Regions from separate parts of the Virgibacillus sp. MG-45 genome, predicted to be linked through region 1. Evidence: predicted binding sites of a transcription regulator. Region 1 holds the regulator's gene; each other region holds the start of a gene.
The links. The regulator LexA, encoded in region 1, represses DNA repair genes until DNA is damaged. The targets are predictions, from matches to a motif close to CGAACATATGTTCG.
Positions count from the first base shown of each region.

Region 2: SPK86_RS00920 (DNA polymerase IV) is a predicted target of LexA. The motif match lies at 3,254-3,267, and genes of this name have one in related genera.
Region 3: uvrB (excinuclease ABC subunit UvrB) is a predicted target of LexA. The motif match lies at 5,635-5,648, and genes of this name have one in related genera.

Region 1 covers NZ_JAXOFU010000005.1:65,455-72,697, forward strand. The annotation lists gene sirA (sporulation inhibitor of replication protein SirA) at 1-429, opposite strand, end outside; gene tkt (transketolase) at 631-2,634, opposite strand; gene SPK86_RS07115 (DUF896 domain-containing protein) at 2,789-3,022, opposite strand; gene SPK86_RS07120 (YneB family resolvase-like protein) at 3,149-3,787, opposite strand; gene lexA (transcriptional repressor LexA) at 4,062-4,685, shown strand; gene SPK86_RS07130 (polysaccharide deacetylase family protein) at 4,869-5,597, shown strand; gene SPK86_RS07135 (hypothetical protein) at 5,626-5,916, shown strand; gene SPK86_RS07140 (multicopper oxidase family protein) at 6,094-7,243, opposite strand, start outside.
Region 2 covers NZ_JAXOFU010000001.1:174,803-182,045, reverse strand. The annotation lists gene SPK86_RS00925 (UPF0182 family membrane protein) at 1-1,952, shown strand, start outside; gene SPK86_RS00920 (DNA polymerase IV) at 1,982-3,235, opposite strand; gene SPK86_RS00915 (hypothetical protein) at 3,497-4,666, shown strand; gene SPK86_RS00910 (metal-dependent hydrolase family protein) at 4,748-5,986, shown strand; gene SPK86_RS00905 (phosphotransferase family protein) at 6,111-7,163, shown strand.
Region 3 covers NZ_JAXOFU010000004.1:86,859-94,101, forward strand. The annotation lists gene ftsE (cell division ATP-binding protein FtsE) at 1-69, shown strand, start outside; gene ftsX (permease-like cell division protein FtsX) at 59-952, shown strand; gene SPK86_RS05840 (murein hydrolase activator EnvC family protein) at 1,071-2,435, shown strand; gene SPK86_RS05845 (S41 family peptidase) at 2,602-4,050, shown strand; gene SPK86_RS05850 (PDZ domain-containing protein) at 4,248-5,447, shown strand; gene uvrB (excinuclease ABC subunit UvrB) at 5,718-7,243, shown strand, end outside.

The sequences.
Region 1 (7,243 bases):
TACTTCTTCCGCAATATGTTTTGAATTAAGTAATGATGGAGAAATCCATCCATAACGAACCGGATTGTTCCCTATTACAAATAAATAGGGATGTACTTGTCGTAAAAACGGAAACAACATATTTTCAGCTTCATGTATTGTTTGACATTGAAATTTTATCTGTTTTTTGCGCATATGTAAAGTAAGACATCGTGAATCGGTGGAAAGCTGATGTGCGTTGCTTCGCTTTTGCACTTCTATATTATCTCTTAAATGAGAAAGAATAAGATCTGCATCGAATTCATTCGTTATAAATTCATATTGAAGCGCATAATCCTCTCTCTCCTTATCTTGTTCATAAGCTTTAAGAAAGCGATATAACAAGTCACTTTTATAAAAATAGTGAACAGCAAATTCTTCTTTAATCCAATAAATTGAATAGCTTTGCATCCAGCATTTCCTCCTATATGCGTATTTATGTCTATTATAAGCATGTCTAACAGGAAAAAATGTCATACTGTGTTAAAAAACAACACTAGTTTTGTCAAAAGCTTGATTAAATAGAGCATTTATACGTTATAAAGGAACGAATAATACGAAGAAAGCACCCCTATCGTATTCAATACAATAGAGATGCTTTTGCTATCTATGTTATTTCAATAAACGTTCTACATTTTGCACAACATTTTCTACAGAGAATCCATATTCCTTCATTACTTTATCGCCATTTGCAGAGGCACCAAACGTATCAATGCCTAGTACGATTCCTTCATCACCGGTATAACGCTCCCAACCGAAAGAAGCACCCATTTCAATGGCAACACGTTTTTTAACACTTTTCGGTAGAACTGAATGCTTATACGTTTCATCTTGCTCATTGAAACGATCCCATGATGGCATGCTCACGACGCGAACATCAATTTCCTTCGCTGCTAATTGCTCCTGCGCTTTAATTGCAAGCTGCACTTCGGATCCTGTTGCGAGTAATAACGCATCTGGCGTTTCTTTCTTACTATCAGAAACGATATAAGCGCCTTTTTTAACGCCTTCATATGCATGCTCTTTAGTTCCTGCTAACGTTGGCAAATCTTGTCTTGTTAACACAAGGGCAGTTGGCTTGTTTTTAGACTCTAATGCTAAACGCCAAGCTGCTTGTGTTTCATTTGCATCTGCTGGACGAATAAGCGACACATTCGGCATTGCTCTTAGAGCTGCTAAATGCTCAACCGGTTCGTGTGTAGGACCGTCCTCTCCAACCGCGATGGAGTCGTGTGTGAACACGTACGTAACAGGTGTATTCATAATGGCAGACAAACGAACTGCTGGTCGTAAGTAATCACTAAATACGAAGAATGTACCACCGTAGACCTTTAAGCCTCCATGAAGTGCCATTCCATTTAAAGCAGCTCCCATTGCATGCTCACGAACACCAAACCAAATGTTTCTACCAGCATAATTGTTGCGTGAAAAATCAGCTTCATCGTTCATCATTGTTTTGTTAGAGCCCGCTAAATCTGCACTTCCTCCAAAGAAGAACGGTACATGCTTCGCAATGGCATTTAACACTTTTCCTGACGATGCCCTTGTAGCCAATGTATCTTTTCCTGATTCAAAGGATGGCAGCTCTTTTTCCCAACCTGCTGGAAGTTCACCTTTAATGGCTAACTCCAATTCCTTTGCTTCTGTCGGATATTTTTCTTTATATGCATCAAAAAGAGAATTCCAAGCGTTTTCTGCTTCTGCTCCTGGGTTCACAATTTTATCGCGAAAATCATGATAAACTTCTTCTGGAACATGAAATTCTTCATGTGCCCAATTATAATATTCTTTTGTTAGTTTTACTTCATCTCCCCCTAATGGAGAACCATGAGAAGCAGCTGAAGCAGATTTATTTGGTGAACCGTATCCAATTACTGTTTTAATTTCAATCAATGTTGGCTGCGCTGTATTTTCCTTTGCAGCTTTTATTGCTTTTCTCAGCTGGGCGATATCATTTCCATCCTCTACACGTAATACCTGCCAGCCGTATGCTTTAAAACGTTCCTCTGTATTATCAGAGAATGATTGATTTAAATCACCATCAAGGGAAATGTCATTTGAATCATACAATGCAATTAATTTTCCTAAACGTAAATGACCTGCTAAAGAAGCGGCTTCATGTGAAATACCTTCCATTAAATCGCCGTCACTTACAAGTGCATATGTAAAGTGATCGATAATGGAAATATCCGTTTTATTATATTTTGCAGCAAGATGTGCCTCAGCCATCGCCATTCCAACAGACATCGCAATCCCTTGTCCTAATGGTCCAGTAGTAGCTTCAACTCCATCTGTATGATGTACTTCGGGATGACCTGGTGTTCTAGACTCCCATTGGCGGAAATTCTTCAAGTCCTCCATTGTCACATCATAGCCTGCTAAGTGTAACAAGCTATACAACAGCATGGAACCATGACCTGCAGACAAAACAAACCGATCTCGGTTAAACCATTTTGAGTTTTTAGGGTTATGCTTCATAAAGTCTGTCCACAACGTATAAGCCATTGGCGCGGCTCCCATTGGAAGACCAGGATGACCGGAATTTGCTTTTTCAATAGCGTCAATTGATAGTGTTCGAATTGTATTAATAGATAGTTGTTCAACATTATTTCCCAAGGTATATACCCCTTTCCGTGTAAAAGCTTCTAGTATCTACTTCATCTTATAACGAAACATAGGACATAACAAGCGAAAACACGATGCAAAAGAATTTGCAGCTCCAAATCGTGTCTTTTTCTTGATAAATTATAAAGAATAAAAAAAGCTTACATCAATTCTTTTTATTTCTCTCCTGTAAATCTCGAACCTTTTGAGGTGTAACATCATTTCCAGCAGGATCAATTACAGTCATTGTTTTAAATTGGTTTTTAAAGGATTTTCGAACATTTTTTAGGTACTCTTGCCTTAATTCCGCTTGTTCCTCTTTTTCGGCATTTGTGAGTCCCTCATTCTTTGCCTTCTTAGCAAGAAAATTGATGCGTTCTAACTTTTGTTTACTTATCATGTGGTCTATCCTCCTGTTAAGGCAGATTGACTCCAACGTTAACATGGGTGGAGTCGTCAAATTTAAAAAAGCACGAACGATAAATATGTTCCTGCTTTTTTATCATAACTTCCTACTTATTTATATTCAAGTTTTTTGAAACTCTTGATATCGGCGATGTACCGTTGCCTTGGAAACATCAAAGCCCATCCCCTGTAATATAGTAGTAATTTCCTCGAAGGTCATCTTTTGTGCTCGTAAACGCACAACTTCTTGAATCGGAAAATCCTTTCTCTCCCGTCCTGGAGCTTGATTCCGATTCGTAAGATTTTTTGCAGGATTAAATCCTTTGTCCATCGCCCTTTTTATGCCACGTTTAATTTTTTCGTTATGAAGCTTTCGTTGATATTCCTCTACAATACCGACGATTTTGAGCACCATAGAATCCGACTCGGAAATTTCCAATTGTCCATCGTGATAAATAGAAAATATTGGTATGTTCAGCTTTTGTAACTGATGAAAAAGTGCAATTTTAGTATTTCCTCTTCCAAGCCTTGTCTCGTCCTGAATCAATAAACAATCTGCTTCTCCATCTGCAAAATCATCAAGCATATCAAAGATGCCATCTCTCCCAATTTCATATCCACTTGCTCGTTCTTCAATAATTCGAACGATTTTAAAGCCTTGCCTTAAAGCAAGCTGCATTAATTCTTCTTTTTGCCTAATTAAAGAACTTTCCTGTGTTTGTTTATCTGTGCTTACTCTACAATATATGATTGCTCGCAATTTAATAATCTCCTAGTTGCATTATGCTGTGATGAGTGAAAAATACAAAAATCCTAACGTTAATCCAAACGTTACGAAATATAGCAAATCAGTTCTTGTCCATTTTCCAAACATATTATCAGCCCTTTCATCAAAATAGAACCTTTGTTCTGTTACTTGTAATTATAAACAGAACATATGGTCTTGTCAATAGATTTTTAGAACGAATGTTTGCATTTTGAGATGTGAAATGGTAAACTATCAATAGTAAATATATGTGCGAGGTGTTCCTTACATGATAAAATTATCAAAAAGACAGCAAGCCATTCTCGACTTTATTAAAAGTGAAGTTCATCTAAAGGGATATCCACCTTCTGTTCGAGAAATTGCCGAAGCTGTTGGCTTAGCATCTAGCTCTACAGTTCATGGGCATTTATCCAGATTAGAAAGTAAAGGATTTATTCGACGAGATCCTACAAAACCAAGAGCAATTGAAATTCTTGATTTTTCTTCAGAACCGAGTATTCCAAAAGAAGATACATTATATGCCCCATTAATTGGAAAAGTAACAGCAGGGATTCCTATTACTGCAGTCGAAAACATTGAAGAGTATATTCCGATTCCACGATCTAGCGCTAGCCCAGAAGATAATATATACGTGCTAGTCATTGATGGTGAAAGTATGATAGAGGCTGGTATTCTTGATGGTGATATGGTAATCGTAAAACAACAAAACACGGCTCAAAATGGAGAAATTGTAGTTGCGATGACAGAGGATGATGAAGCAACGGTGAAACGTTTCTTTAAAGAGAAAAATCACATCCGCCTTCAACCGGAAAACGCAACAATGGAACCACTCATTTATCAAAATGTTTCTATTTTAGGGAAGGTTATTGGACTATATCGAAATATCCATTAATAAAAACGAGTTAGGTATTTTATATACCAGCTCGTTTTTATGTTTGGCTCATTTTAACACTTTATATGATTCTTCACTTACATACTTACCATTTTTATATCCATTTAATTCCTAACATGAAACATTCCTAATTAGCACAATTTAATTGTATGTTCTTATTAAAATGGGCTTAGGAGTGGACAGATGAAAACGTTTATTTACTTCCTTTGTGTTTTAATTATATATATTACCTTTCCTTTTATATCATATGCTGACACAAAGGATCGTTTCGATTATGAAAAAACAGGAAAGGTTTTTTGGGAGGTGGATACCGATGATAAAATTGTGGCGATTACCTTTGATGACGGACCCCACCCTGTATACACACCTCAGATTTTAGATTTACTTAACGAATACAATGCGAAAGCCACATTTTTTGTTACAGGTGAACAAGCAAAGACACACCCGCAACTTATTTATCGTGAGCATATAGAAGGACATGAGGTTGCAAATCATACCTATCATCATCTTTCAATTCCTAAGGATAGCAAAAAATTACAAGACGAATTATATAATACTTCATATACCATACGAGAAATTACTGGTAAAGAACCAGCGCTCTATCGGCCTGTTGGGGGCAATTATAATGACTTAATTATTAACACAGCTATTGATAGTGGTTACTTAGTTGTTTTCTGGTCATGGCACCAGGATCCAGAAGATTGGAAGAAACCCGGTACAGATAAAATTGTAAACCATATTAAGAAAAATATTACTCCTGGTGACATCATTTTATTACATGATTCAGGAGGAGATCGTCGGCAAACGGTCGCAGCATTAGAAAAAGTATTAGCATTTTTTAAAGAAGAGGGGTACGAATGCTTAACTGTGTCTGAAATGCTAAAAAGAACAAATGCGATTCCCTTTGAATAATCAATTAATGAAAAAAGGATGTGGCTTTATGGAGTTTCCTGTTATTCATACAAATATATGGGATGGCCTTATCGCTGTCCCTCTCATCGTGATTATTACACAGCTATTTAAATTTTTCTCTATCCCCCGGCAGTACTTCCCAACTATTGCCGGCGCGCTAGGGTTTATCATTTCCATATTTTTTAGCCACCGACACAACTTATGGGCAGGAATTTTTATGGGCGCGTTTTATGGGGCTGCTGCTGTTGGAACGTATGCTTCATTAAAAACAACATGGCAAGCATTTAAAAGAAAACGAAAGGATAAACATTCATATTAGTATTATTGATATGGATGTAGTTAACAATAAATTGCTACTACGCATAGCGAGATTTGTAAGATACACAAAAAACCCCCAAAGGAAAACAGATTTTGAGTTATCATCTGTCTACCTTCAGAGGAATTTAACTAATACTGAACAGTTCATTTTTCATTTTTTATTCCGTGAAACAAAATATTAGTATACTTCTACCTGCCCCATCATACCATTATCTTCGTGTTCGAGAATATGACAATGATACATATATTTCCCCTCTTCTGGGAAAGTGACGAGCAATTTTACTCGTTCGCCTGGCTCTATAAGAACACTGTCTTTCAAGCCTCTTTCATTTGGATTCACTTCTCTTCCATCACGCGATATAATTTTAAACTGGGTACCATGAATATGGAATGGATGGATCATTCCTCCCATATTGTCAGGCTTATTATAGACTTCCCAAACTTCCGAGACGCCTTTCTTCTGTCGCAGATCAATTCGATTAGGATCAAATTTCTTTCCATTAATAGTAACCCTATCCATCATTCCAAACAATTCGATCTCCTTGGTGACTGGTAAGGATTTTTCTTCTTCTGAAAGGACAGAAGTATCATCAGTCCAAGATATAGATTCTTTCTCTCCTTTTCCTTTATCAATATCCAAATTAAAAGGCAACAGAGCATTATCTTTTTCATCAGTAATGGCGATTGGCTTATCTGTGTCCATTGCTGAAAAATCAATTAAAATTTCAGCGCGCTCGGATGGAGCCAGTGTAATCTCCTCTGTTTTTACTGGCTCATACAATAATCCACCATCTGAAGCTATTTGAGTAAATGCGGCATTATTACTTAAACGAAACGTGTAATTTCGTGCATTCGAACCATTAAGAATTCGAAAACGCATCAGTGGTTGTGTTACAGTTAATCTTGGATTGTATGTACCGTTTACGAGCGATACATCCCCAATCGTACCATCACTGTTCATGAGCTTCTCAAAGTCAAGTTGTTGATGCTCATCAAAGAGACGATCCTGAAATATGAGCGGAATATCATCTACTCCATAATTATGAGGCAATCCAGTAGCTACACGATCTTTCTCTTCCACGTAGAGCATTCCCGCAAGCCCTTTGAAAACTTGTTCTGCGGTTGATTTATGTGGATGTGGATGATACCACAGCGTCGCTGCTGATTGATCGGCTTTTAAGGTGACGATTTTACTTTCACCTGGCTGGATTAGATCGCTCGGACCACCATCTTCAGTTCCTGGTACTTCAAGACCATGCCAGTGAAATGTTGTTGGTTCATTTAACGCATTCCTGACTTTCACTTTAACAGTTTCTCCCTCTTTAAGC
Region 2 (7,243 bases), on a different contig from region 1:
TTGGAACGATTTGGATGATTGTTTCACTTGTTCGTGGCAAGCTACATGCAATGGTAGTGCCGGTAATTGCATATGTAGGCTTAGTCATCGTTGGGCAGGCGGCTTCGATTGTCGTGCAAAACTTTATTGTGTCACCAAATGAATTTACCAAAGAGAAGCCCTATTTAGAGCATAATTTGAATTTCACCCGAGCTGCCTATGATCTAGATAACATTAAGGAAAAGGAACATCCAGGTAATCATTCTTTAGATGAAGCGATGGTAGAGCGGAACGCGTTGACAGTCAATAATGTAAGAATTAATGACTCGCGACCATTACTTGATATTTATAATCAGCTTCAGACGTTTCGAACGTATTATAAGTTTAATGATATCGATATCGATCGCTATCAAATTGATGGAAAGTATGAACAGGTTTTTGTTGGTGTTCGGGAAATGAATACGGATAGTCTTCCAGATCAAGCAAAGACTTGGAGAAACCGCACGTTACGCTATACACATGGCTATGGAGTGGCAATGAGTCATGTGAATAAAGTAACCTCACAGGGACAGCCGGAATATATGTTGAAAAACCTGCCGCCAGAAGGCGTGATGGATGTAAAACGTCCGCAAATTTACTTTGGGGAAGAGTCCTATCCGAACGTGGTAGTAAACTCAAAGGTGGATGAATTTGACTATCCATCTGGTGATGAGAACCAGACAAATCGTTATGAAGCGAAAGCGGGTATTCCATTAAAAGGAATAAACCGATTTTTGTTCGCGATTCATGAAGGCTCTTTCCGTATGTTAATTTCCGATCAGGTAACAGAGGAAAGTCAGCTATTAGCGACGAGGAATATTAAGGATCGTGTAAAACGTATTGCACCATTCTTTAAATATGACAAGGATCCATATATCTTCGTTCGCGAGGATGGAAGCTTGGCGTGGATGCTCGATGCATATTTATCTGCTGATAACTATCCTTATTCAGAGCCACATAAAGGAAATGAAAGCTATGTGCGAAACTCTGTGAAGGTTGTCGTTGATGCCTATACGGGTGAAGTGAGCTTTTATGTGGTTGACGGAAAGGATCCATTGCTGCAAACATATATGAACATCTTCCCAGATATGTTTACAACGAAAATACCTGCTGATGTGCAAGCGCATTTCCGTTATCCAGAGGAGCTATTCAAAATCCAAGCAGCAATGTATGGTACGTATCACATGTCTAATTTAGAAATTTTCTATAATCGGGAAGACTATTGGCAATTCCCGACAGAGAAATATTTTAATAAGGATATTCAAATGGAGCCATATTATATGACGATGAAGCTACCAGAATATGATGAAGAAGAATTTATCCTTATGATGCCATACACGCCAAAAAAACGGCAGAACATGATTTCATGGATGGGTGTACGAAATGATGGAGAAAATTATGGCGAGATTTTCGTTTACCGTTTTCCAAAGCAGAAAAATATTTATGGACCACAGCAAATTGAAAATCGAATTAACCAGGATAGTGTGATTTCACAGCAATTAAACTTATGGTCACAAGGTGGATCTAAGGTGATTCGTGGTAATTTGCTAGCTATTCCGATTGAGGATACGGTGCTTTATGTAGAACCGGTTTATATCGAGTCGTCCAATGAAACATCGCTTCCTGAAGTAAAGCAAGTGATCATGGCTTATGAGGATCATATTGTAATGGAAGAAACCTTTGATAAGTCATTACAAAAAATCCTTGATTTAATAAACCCAGATCGTAATGGTACGACAGAACAAAAGCCTCCTCAAAAGGATGAAGGGGAAGATTCACAGGAACAAACAGATCCGATTCTTGGTGCAGAAGATGTGTTGCGGGAGCTTTCACAGCAATTTGAGGCTTATCGTGAGGCAATGGCTGAAGGGGATTGGAAAAAAGCGGGCGAAATCATGGAAGCAATTGAAGCTCGTTTAAATGAAGTAGAATAAGTAATAAGCTAAAAATAACGAATCGGTGGTCATGCAAAATGACCACCGATTTTTTTACTTCTGTCGATTGCAATGCCGCCAGATGTGTAGCTAGAAGCTCTTAAAATGGCGGTATATCCATATTTATCTCGAATCTGATCCATCACGAATCCAATATCCTTACGCTTACTTGTATCTTGAAAAAGGCTGAGCTGTGTTTCATTGTCATCAGACAAGTTATCAAGTGTCACATACACCCGGCGGATGCTACTATGTCCATCATAAAACTGATGAAATAATTGCATACAAACGTCGTACATATCCATGGTGGTGTTTGTTGGAAGGAGGAGGGATCGGGATCTGCTAAAGCCACCACCAACCTCTTTCGAATAGCCAACACCAAGGTGGACCGTTTTTCCTACCTTTTTTGCAGTTCGTGCTCGTCGGCAGGCTTCTTCACATAAATCAAGGATGCAAACCGGAATATCTTCCTTGGAATAGTCTTGTAATAAGGTCATTCCATGTCCAAAGCCTTTTTGTTCTGTTTTCGTAAAGTTTCCAAAGACAGGGCTTAAGTCAATCCCCCAGGCATGCCAATAGAGTTGTTCTCCCATTACGCCATATCGTTTTTTTAAGTGCTGTAGATCGGTCTTTGCTAATTGTCCGAGGGTAATAATTCCCATTCGATTAAGATTTCGCTTCATATTACTGCCAATCCCCCAAATTTTTTCAATTGGAGCGGGCCACAGCTTATTTTCAACATCTTCATATCGACACTCGGCAATGCCAGTTTTCTTTGCGTGGAGATCCATGACAACCTTAGCAAGAAATTTATTATCGCCGATGCCGATAGAGCATGTAATACCAAAAGAGTGCAGGATATCTTCTTTAATGGTATGCGCGATTTGATGTACATCCCCGAAGAGCTTTTGTAAGCCATCCACTGTAATCCAAACCTCATCAACCGAATACGGGTGAATTGCTTCTTTAGGCGCATAATTGTTGAGGAGCCTTGTAATAGCAAGTGAGACTTCAACATAATCTGCCATATGGGCTTGAACGATAACGAGGCTTGGATCATCGGTTGGAAGCTCAAAAAATCTACTTACATTACTTATCCCGTATTTTTGTTTTAAAGCAGGCGAAGCGGCTAAAACAATGCTGCCTGATCGGCTTGGATCTCCAACAACTGCAAGTAATGCTTTCATTGGATCAAGTCCAAGCTTTATCGCTTCAACACTTGCATAAAAAGAACGCATATCAATACAAAGTACATCATGACGAGGAAAACGTGTGTAGTCCATTTTATCTCCTCCAAAAATAGAACATTTGTTCTTATTATACCAAGAAGAGATCGAACTACCAATGGGAAAAAATGGTGCATGGAAAAGGCTTGTATCAATCTAATTAAATCCGTATTTGGGAATAAAAAACAAAGCAACCGCTTTCAAAATAACAAAAATATTTTCTTAATAAAAAATAGTCAAAAAACAATAGACAAATAAAGTAGAGGGTGATATATTACATACAATATTTTAAAAATTGCAACATGAGGAGGGTATTACATGCTTAGTAATCCACTAATTGCTACAGTAATGATTTTCGCACTAATTGCATTTGGAGAGTGGCTTTCCATTATTTCAAGGGCAAGAATTCCGATGCTGCTCACTGCCATGGTAGGCTTTCTTGTATGTGTATGGACAGGGGTTTTTCCAACGGATATTTTAGAAAAATCTACGTTGCCTGCACTTGGAGCTATTTTAATCGGACCAGCTATTACACACATGGGTACGTTAATTCCCTTCTCGTTATTAAAGAGTCAAATAAAAGCGGTTCTCATTGCTCTAGGCGGACTAATTGTATCAGGGATTTTAATATTAACGATTGTACCGTTGGTCTTTGATTATCCAACAGCGGTGGCGGGAGTTGGTCCAATTAGTGGAGGCATTATTGCATTACTTATTACTTCGGAAAAGCTAACAGAAATCGGCTTATCAAGCTTGGTCATCATTCCAGCATTAATCGTAGCATTTCAAGGTGTGATGGGCATGCCAATTGCGATGAGCTTTATGCGAAGGTATGCAGCAAAAATTATTCAGGAAATGGACAAAGGGACATTTGTTCCAATGGTAAAGGAAGTAGATGAGATAGAAGGCGGAAAGAAAGCTGAAGGCTTAGACCCGCTAAAATCAAGTATGACTTTAAAGCTGTTCTATGTGTTTGTTGGTGCGGGAATTGGTGTAGCATTAGGAAGCGTTACCCCTATTCATTATAGTCTATGGTGTCTAGCAATTGGGATTGTAGGTTTAAAGCTTGGATTATTAGAGGAAAAATCACTTGAGAAGGCAAATTCGTTTACGATTACGATGATTGGTATCATTTTTGTAGTGATTGGTACGATGGCAGATGTTACTCCAGGAGATGTATTAGAAAATCTTCCAAGCATTGTCCTTATTCTTGTTATCGGTACAATTGGCATAACTATTGGTGGATATGTTACCTCGAAATTAGTGAAATGGCATCCATATAAAGGAATGCCTGTAGCGTTGACAGCATTATTTGGTTTTCCTGGTGATTACATTCTTTGTGAAGAAGTTAGCAGGAGTACAGCTAGAAATGAAAAGGAATCCTCCATCATTTTTAATGAACTTTTAGCTCCGATGCTTATTGGTGGTTTTACAACAGTTACGATAGCTTCGGTTGTGTTAGCAGGTATATTAGTACAAACATTATAGCTCTATCTTTAATTGAAAATAAGAAGCTGCTTAGCAGCATAGGATTATAAAAAGCTTACTCTATATAAGGGAGGACATAGCATGGCAATCGTATTTAAAAATGGACGAGTGATAGATGGCAATGGTGGTGAACCAATTTCAAAGGGGCTAGTAGTTGTTGAAGGAGCCTACATTGCTTATGCAGGACCTGAAGATGGATATGAATTAAAGGGGGAAGAACAAGTTGTTGATGCGCAAGGTGGTACGATCATGCCAGGCTTGATTGATACACACGTACATATGATGATGGAATATTCCCCATTAGCGGAACGATTAGCAACTCCATTTTCATTTATGTATTATCAAGCCGCGCAATATTTAAAAACGACTTTACATGCGGGAATCACTTCTGTAAGAGATGCCCTTGGAACCGATTTAGGCGTGAAAAAGGCTGTAGAGGAGGGGGTTATTCCTGGTCCGAGGCTACAGCTAAGCATTAATGCCTTAACAATAACAGGTGGGCATGGGGATGGTTATACGGTCTCTGGAAAGGAAATGGACATTTTGCCATCAGATTATCCCGGTATGCCAAATGGGAAGTGTGATGGTATCGAAGAAGTTAGAAGAAAGACGAGAGAAATGCTACGGGCTGGTGCTGAGGTTATCAAGGTACATGCAACGGGCGGTGTATTAAGTGCAACCGATCATCCAGAATTCACCCAGTTTTCCTTAGAGGAGTTAAAGGTCATTGTAGAAGAAGGACGATTCCGTAAAGGGATAAAAGTAATGGCACATGCACAGGGAGCAGAAGGAATAAAAAATGCGGTACGAGCAGGAATTCATTCGATCGAGCATGGTATATTTATCGATGATGAAGCAATTGAATTAATGCTGGAAAACGGAACTTATTTAGTGCCTACTTTGCTCGCACCGGTGGCAGTTTTAGAAACGGCCAAAGAAACAGGAATGCCAGAAACAGCTGTGCAAAAATCAAAGGAAGTAATCGAACAGCACCAAGCAAGCTTTCAAAAAGCGTACCGTGCAGGTGTTAAAATTGCAATGGGAACCGATGCTGGTGTCATGAAGCACGGCACAAACCTCCGAGAGCTTGGACTAATGGTTGACGGAGGAATGACGCCAATGGAGGCGATTGTGGCTTCCACAAAAACCGCTGCAACTTGTCTAGGCTGGGAGGATCGAGTTGGAACGTTGGAAAACGGAAAGCTTGCCGATGTAATTATTGTGAAAGGAGATCCGTTAGCTGATATTTATTCTCTTGCCAATAATAATACGGTGCAAGTCGTTATGAAAAATGGCAAAATCGAAAAAAATGTATTATAGGTGATGAGGCTGCCAAATTGGCGGCCTTATTATTTTTTATAAGAATTGGTCTTTACTGGAAAGTGGCACGAAGGATAGTATATGATATTCATAAAAGCACAGAAAGCTTATTGGAGGATAAGGGATGACTGCCAAAATCATATTTGCTTCAAATAAATTGGAAAATATTAATGACCAACAAATAAAGCAAATGGTTGACAAACAAGGGCTTGGTCAATTCATTTCCGCACAAAGAACAGCACAAGGTGCAATGGGACAAACGATGTATGTTTGCACGACAAAGGGAGATTATGTGTTAAAAGGAAACCCGTTGTATGAAGGGCAGCTTAAAGAGGAAAAATACTTTATTGAACAGCTTCATAAACACACGGATATTCCCGTTCCAGTCCCATACATTCTTGATGAATCTGAAGATATTTTCGGATGGAACTATGCAATTATGCCTCGTCTCAGTGGATATCATCTAACAGATAAACAGCTTTACGAAAAGCTTCCTTATGAGGAGAAAGTAAAAATCGCCGAGAGGATCGCACATACATTAACAGCATTTCATCAATGGCGGGTTCGTGATTGTGGAGAATTAAATCCATTAACATGTTCTATTACTCCATTCCAAGAGGGATACCAAGCTTGGCTATATAAACGAATTTATTTTTGGTTACAGGATGCAACGAAGTATTCATTGATTTTACCGAAGGATATCGCATGGGTGCAGCACATATTAGATACATCGCAATCCGCATTTGCAGCGTTTTCATCGCCATGCTTTGTGATGGGAGATTTTAAACCGGGAAATTTTTTGATTGATCACACAAAAACGGAAGGATGGAAAGTAAGTGGTGTCTTTGATTTTACGAACGCTTACTTTGGTGATCCATTATCTGATTTAATAAAGCTTGTCACGCTATATATAGATAAGGAAGAAGAGAGCATCGCCTTGCATTTGATGAAAACGTATATAAACGGTTGTATGCATTCGTATGAAAAAACGGAAATAAAGCAACGTCTTATGGTGCACATGCTTCATCAGCGTATATTGGATTGGGGATGTGCAAAGGCTATAAATAAAGTCGATTGGGATAATGATCTTGCATTCTTTATATGGGCTAGTCGTTACACAGAGAAGGTTGCAGATTTCGTAGACAAAATCGATAACCCTTCCTGCTTACATCAATAAAGCAAGGAATTTTCTGAATTAATTTGATCATAAGCTGTGTATAATTTCTGATTTCGTGGTATAATACGTTTAGAAGTTAA
Region 3 (7,243 bases), on a different contig from region 1:
GTTATTGCTATTGAAAATGGCTTAATAGTAAGAGATGAAGACCGAGGTGAATACGGCTATGAAAGTTAGAACAATGAAACGTCATTTGCGTGAAGGAGTAAAAAACATCTTTAGAAATGGTTGGATGACGATAGCCTCGGTTGGGGCAGTGACCGTTACACTAATCTTAGTTGCTGCGTTTCTAGCTCTGATGCTTAACTTAAACCACATGGCTGATAAAGTAGAAGAAGATGTAGTGATAAAGGTATTTATTGATGTAACAGCTGATGATGCGCAAATTAAAACTCTCGGCGATCAAATTGACGAAATAGATCAAGTCGATGCTGTTTCTTTCTCCTCAAAGGATGATGAATTAAAAGCGCTAATTGACAGTATGGGTGAAGAAGGAAAAACATGGAAAATGTTCCAGCAGGATAATCCATTAAATCATGCATACATCGTAAAAGCCAAAAATCCAACTGATACAAAGCTTATTGCAGAACAAATTCAACAAATGAAAAGCGTAGAAAACATTACCTACGGCGAGGATGTTGTACAACGCTTATTTGAATTTAATAACTATGCTAGATTAATTGGATTAGCATTAATTGTTGGTTTAGTGTTTACAGCTATCTTTCTCATTTCCAATACGATTAAGCTTACCATCATGGCACGAAGCAAAGAAATTGGAATTATGAAGCTAGTTGGAGCAACAAATGGTTTTATTAGATGGCCATTCTTTATTGAAGGGATGCTTTTAGGTGTACTAGGATCCGTTATCCCTATTACAGCTTTATTAACAGGATACCATTATATTTTATCAAATCTCGCTAGTAAGATAACGATTCGATTTGTAGAGTTGCTACCATTTAATCCGTTTGCATGGCAGCTATCCTTACTAATTTTACTTATCGGAGCATTAATCGGAATTTGGGGAAGCGTTATGAGTGTTCGGAAATTCCTCAAAGTATAATCTTTTAATCTAGTAAGTCTCTCATCGGGAATGCTTCATTCTCGATGAGAGTCACTAATAAAATAGATGCTTGATCCTTGTACGAACATACATAGATTTCGAGAAAGGAGTAATTAAATTGAAAAAAACGATTACATATGTTGCAGTAGCCGCGCTTCTCATCAGCTCAGGTGGTATTGGAGTACATACTGTACAAGCAGAATCAATAAGTGATATTCAAAACAAGCTTAGCGATCTTGAAAAAAAACAACAAGAGCTAGATAAAAAAGACGGTGCACTAAATAGTGATAAGTCTAAAACACAGAAAAAAATAGATGAGAATCTAGATAAGCAGGATTCTGTGAAAAACGAAATGGCATCCATTGACGAAAAGCTAGCTAATACAAAGTCTAAAATTAGTACAAAGGAAAATGAAATTAATGAAACAAACGAGGAAATTAATCGCCTTGAGCAACAAATTAAAGATTTAGAGAAGCAAATAAAAAAATTAAAAGAAGAAATTAAAGAACTTCAGGAGAGCATAAAAAAACGAGAAGCAATTTTAAAGGATCGGTTGCGTGCCATTCAAAAGAACGGTGGACAGATGAAGTATATGGAAGTAATTCTCGGGTCAAGAAGTTTTAGTGATTTTATTAGTCGTTCCTCTGCAGTAAATACGATTATGGATCAGGATAGATCGATAATGGATCAGCTTGCAGCGGATAAAAAAGCGATGGAACAGATGAAAAAAGATGTGGAAAAAAAGAAAACAAAGATAGAAGATAATAAGCAGGAAGTGGAAGCAAAGAAAGCTTCATTGGAAGGCCAAAAGAAAGAACTCTTATCCTTAAAAGGTGAACTAGATAGCCAGATGGCAGAAAAGGAAAAATTACAACAAAAGCTAGAAAAAGAGCATGCCATTTTGGAGAATCATAAAATGAGTATTGCTGAGGAACAAGAAATAATACGTTCCCAAGAAGCTGCCGTTAAGAAAGCCTTAGAATTAGCGAAAAAAGAAAAAGAAGAATTAGAACAGCTTTCTGATAATAAGAATAACAACTCAGGTGGGGGCACTGTAACAAAGCCTTCTGGCAATGGAGCATTTACATGGCCAGTATCAGGATACATTACCGATCACTTTGGAACGCGTGGTGGGACTCATAAAGGACTGGATATAGGGAATGCAACTGCAAAAGCTGGCGGAAATGTTCCAATTTTTTCAGTTGCATCAGGTGTTGTTACAAAAGCATATTATTCTCAATCCTATGGTAATGTCGTTTTTATTACACATATTGTAAATGGTGTGCAATATGAGAGCGTTTATGCTCACATGAAATATACACCAATGGTTCGGACGCTACAAACGGTTTCAAAAGGACAGCAAATTGGCATCATGGGTAACACTGGTGATTCATTTGGTACACATCTTCATTTTGAGCTGCATAATCCGAGTTGGAATATGAGTAAATCAAATGCCGTTAACCCATTATCTTACTTAAATTAAGCACTGGAATGACATGACGTTTGATTGAAAAAGACATCACATAAAATTTTTGTGATGTCTTTTTGTATTAGAATATACATAATAATAGTGGTAAAATGAATTTTAGTATCGATGCAAACCAAATTATTAAGCGGTTTCCATTAACTTTACATATAGAGGTGAGATAATGAACTTTAAAAAGAGCCATGTTGTCCTAATATTGGTTGCAGCACTTTTCTTAGGGTTTGTCGGCGCATACTTTGGCGTTTCATATGCACAAAAGGAAAGTGAAGAAGCACATAATGACCCTTCGGCAAGTATTTCGGGAGAATCGTCTAAGCCAGCTACTGATATAGATAAAGTAGGGCAGGCCTATGATTTAATTAAAAAGAATTATGTACAGGACGTAGATGAGAAGCAATTAATCGAAGGAGCTATACAGGGAATGCTTGCTTCATTAGAAGATCCTTATAGCGCTTATATGGATGTTGAAATGATGGAGCAGTTCAATGAGCAAATTGAATCTTCCTTTGAAGGTATCGGTGCAGAAGTAAGTATGGTGAATGGAAAAGTAACGATTGTTGCTCCGATTAAAGATTCACCAGCAGAAAAAGCTGGATTAAGACCAAATGACCAAGTATTAAGTGTAGATGGTGAAAGCCTAGAAGGGCTTGACTTAAATGAAGCTGTATCCAAGATACGTGGTGAAAAAGGATCTGAAGTGGTGTTACAGGTTCAACGGACTGGAGCTTCCAAACCATTTGACGTGCCAATTATACGGGATACTATTCCTTTAGAAACAATCTACGCGGACATGAAAACAATCGATAATAAAAAAACAGGAATTATTGAAATCACTAATTTTTCCGAACGAACTGCAGATGAATTTCGCACTGCATTAGAAAAGCTAGAAAAAGATGGTATGGAAGGATTAATTTTAGATGTTCGAGGAAATCCAGGTGGTTTATTAAATTCCGTTGAAGATATTTTACGAAATTTTATACCAAAGGACACGCCTTACGTGCAAATCGAAGATAAAAACGGAAAAAAGGAAAAATATTATACTGAATTAAATCAGAAGAAAGATTACCCAATTCGAGTGATGATCAATGAAGGAAGTGCATCAGCTTCAGAAATATTAGCAGTTGCGATGAAAGAGATTGGCTATGACGTTGTTGGAGCGACGAGTTTTGGGAAAGGAACAGTTCAGCAAGCAGTTCCACTTGGAGATGGCAGTACAATAAAACTAACGTTTTATAAATGGCTTTCACCAAAAGGAAATTGGATTCATGAAAAAGGCGTCGAACCTACAATTGAAGTAAAACAGCCAGATTATTATTATGCAAATCCAGTGCAGCTAGAGAAAACGTTAACTTATAACCATACTGGAGAAGCCATTGAAAACATTCAAAGAATGCTAACGGGTTTAGGCTATGACACAGCACGTACAGATGGTTATTTTAGCCAAAAGACAGTAGAAGCAGTGAAAGCCTTTCAAAAAGACAACGATTTAAAAGTGACAGGCGATGTTGATTCAAAGACAGCTGGAATGGTCGAGGCAAAAGTAGTTGAAAGCATTCGTAACGGAGAGAATGATATGCAATTGGAGAAGGCTTTAGATTCTTTATATAAATAATTAATATAGCTGTTCCAAGGTGAAGGCTTTCCTTGAAAGAAAGATGGTTTCTCATTTAACTTTTAAGGATAATCACTTTGGGACAGCTATTTTTTCCCAGTACTATGATATAATAAAGGTTACAATTAAGTAGGAAATATTCGTTTGACTAGCGAATAAACGATGTTTTCCATTGCTACTTCACGGAAGGTGATCATATGTTTGAAACAGGATTAATTGAAGCTGGGAAAACAATTGGAAGCGTATTTTTAAACCCTCTGTCTTATTGGCTTCTATTGTTAGGGATGATATTAGGATTCAAACGAATAAAAAAAGAGCGGAACCATTTTGGCACAAAAGTATTCGATGTTTTTTCAGAGTTTAAGAATACATGGATACTTTCTGTTTGCTTTGGGATGATTCTATCCATAGTGATGGTTGGGATTGGAGTCGTATTTTCATATGAAACTGTGCTTGTACTAAGTGGAATTATTATTTTATTTTCATTAATTGCTGGCTTAACGCTGCTTTCTCCTGCTTATACAATTGGTGTGCTTTTTTTCATTCTATGGCTGGCGCCATTTATTATGGAGTACCAAACCTTTTTTACAGCTGATTTATTTTCCGAGGTTAACTTTACAGGCATTGTTATTTTACTTGGTCTCCTTCTTTTTATAGAAGGCTTCTTATACTTTCGTGTTCGTAGAAATGAAACCTTTCCAGAGCTCTCTTTGAGCAGTAGAGGAGGGTGGATTGGACAGCTTCGAATGAAGAAAATCCTGTTTCTTCCTTTTTTGCTTGTTGTACCAACAGGAATGATCACACCATTCGCTTCCTTCTGGCCTTATTTTTCAGTAGGAGATGAACAGACATTTAGCATTATTATTCTCCCATTTGTCTTAGGAATCGAACAAGTTGTAAGAGGAACACTCCCGGAATTAGCAGCAAAAAGGATGGCTAAGCCTCTCTTTTTACTTGCGTCTATCGTTCTTGTGCTAGGATTTTTAAGTATGTATGTGACGTGGCTAACACTTCTTGCAATTGTCTTTGCTGTTGCAGGTAAAGAGTTTATCAATTTTCGATATCGTTCGGATGAGCAAAATAAAAAGCCGTATTTTTGTCAAACTGAAAAAGGAATAACGGTTTTGAGTGTTATTCCAGGTACTCCTGCTTCACGTCTTGATATTCAAGTAGGTGAAATAATTTCGAAAGTGAATGGAATTAAAATAAATTCAGCAGATCAATTCTATGAAGCGCTTCAGGAAAGCAGGGCTTCCTTTAAATTAGATGTGCTTGATGAAAATGGCGAATTACGTTTTGTGCAAAGCGTGTTGTATGAAGGGGAGCATCATGAGCTTGGTTTACTTTTTGTAACAGCCCCACATCATCAGAAAAGCATTCAACAGGTTGTCGGATAATAATGAATTAATAAGCAAGATTTTCATCTTGTTGCTTGTTTATCGAACAGAATCAGACTAGATTCACCCAATAAAATGAGAATTATACTAGCGTTAGCCTAATATAGGCTAATGCTTTTTAGTTGAAATGGACAAAATAAGATTTTATGCTCATGGATACAAATAAAATTAAAATTAACATAAAAAACGAATATTTGTTCGTCTTTTATGTTAAAATAGAAATGCATCTATGATAAGCTGATATTATTCAGGTGATCGGAGGGACGATTTTTGGAAAATACATTTGAACTCGTATCTGCATATAAACCACAAGGAGATCAACCAAAAGCAATCAAGGAGCTTGTGGATAAAATTTTAGCAGGACAACGACATCAAACCTTACTTGGAGCAACAGGTACAGGAAAAACATTTACTGTATCAAATGTAGTGAAAGAAATTAATCGACCAACATTAGTAATCGCACATAATAAAACGTTGGCAGGCCAATTATATAGTGAGTTCAAGGAATTTTTCCCGAATAATGCGGTGGAATATTTTGTGAGCTATTATGATTATTACCAGCCAGAGGCATACGTTCCTTCTACAGATACGTTTATTGAAAAGGATGCGAGCATCAATGATGAAATTGATAAACTAAGACACTCGGCAACATCGTCATTATTTGAACGAAGTGATGTATTGATTGTTGCCAGCGTCTCTTGTATATATGGTTTAGGGTCTCCAGAAGAATATGGAAGTCAAGTGCTTTCATTACGAATGGGTATGGAAAAAGATCGTGATCAACTCCTACGAGACCTAGTTGATATTCAATATGCTAGAAATGATATTGACTTTCAACGTGGAACGTTTCGCGTCCGTGGTGATTCTGTTGAAGTTATTCCAGCTTCACGTGAGGAGCATTGTATTCGAATTGAGTTTTTTGGCGATGAAATTGATCGAATTCGTGAGGTAGATGCTTTAACAGGGGAAATTATTGGTGATCGGGAGCACGTAGCTATTTTTCCAGCTTCCCACTTTGTTACGCGTGAGGAAAAGCTGAAAAAAGCGATTACTAATATTGAGAAGGAATTAGAAGATAGACTAAAAGAGCTGCGCGAACAAAATAAGCTTTTAGAGGCACAGCGACTTGAACAGCGAACAAATTACGATATTGAAATGATGAATGAAATGGGCTTTTGTTCGGGTATAGAGAATTATTCTAGGCATCTTGCTTTTCGCGAACAAGGTTCTACACCATATACACTGTTAGACTATTTTCCGGATGATTTTCTAGTTGTTGTAGATGAATCACATGTTACTCTGCCGCAGATTAGAGGAATGTATAATGGTGACCAAGCTAGAAAACAAGTATTAGTTGATCATGGCTTCCGCTTACCTTCTGCTCTGGATAATCGCCCATTGACATTTGCGGAGTTTGAAAAAGCAACTAATCAACTCATCTATGTATCGGCAACACCTGGTCCATATGAGCTAGAGCATTGTCCAGTAATGACCGAGCAAATCATTCGTCCAACTGGTCTATTGGATCCGCAAGTAGAAGTTCGTCCAATTGAAGGACAGATTGATAATTTAATCGGTGAAATTAACAAACGATCTAAAAAGAATGAGCGTGTACTTGTCACGACGTTAACGAAAAAAATGGCGGAAGACTTGACTGATTATCTAAAGGAAATTGGTATTAAAGTTGCCTATCTCCATTCTGAAATCAAAACGTTAGAACGAATTGAAATTATTCGGGAGCTTCGGGTCGGAAAATATGATGTGCTTATCGGTATTAATTTACTTCGAGAAGGCTT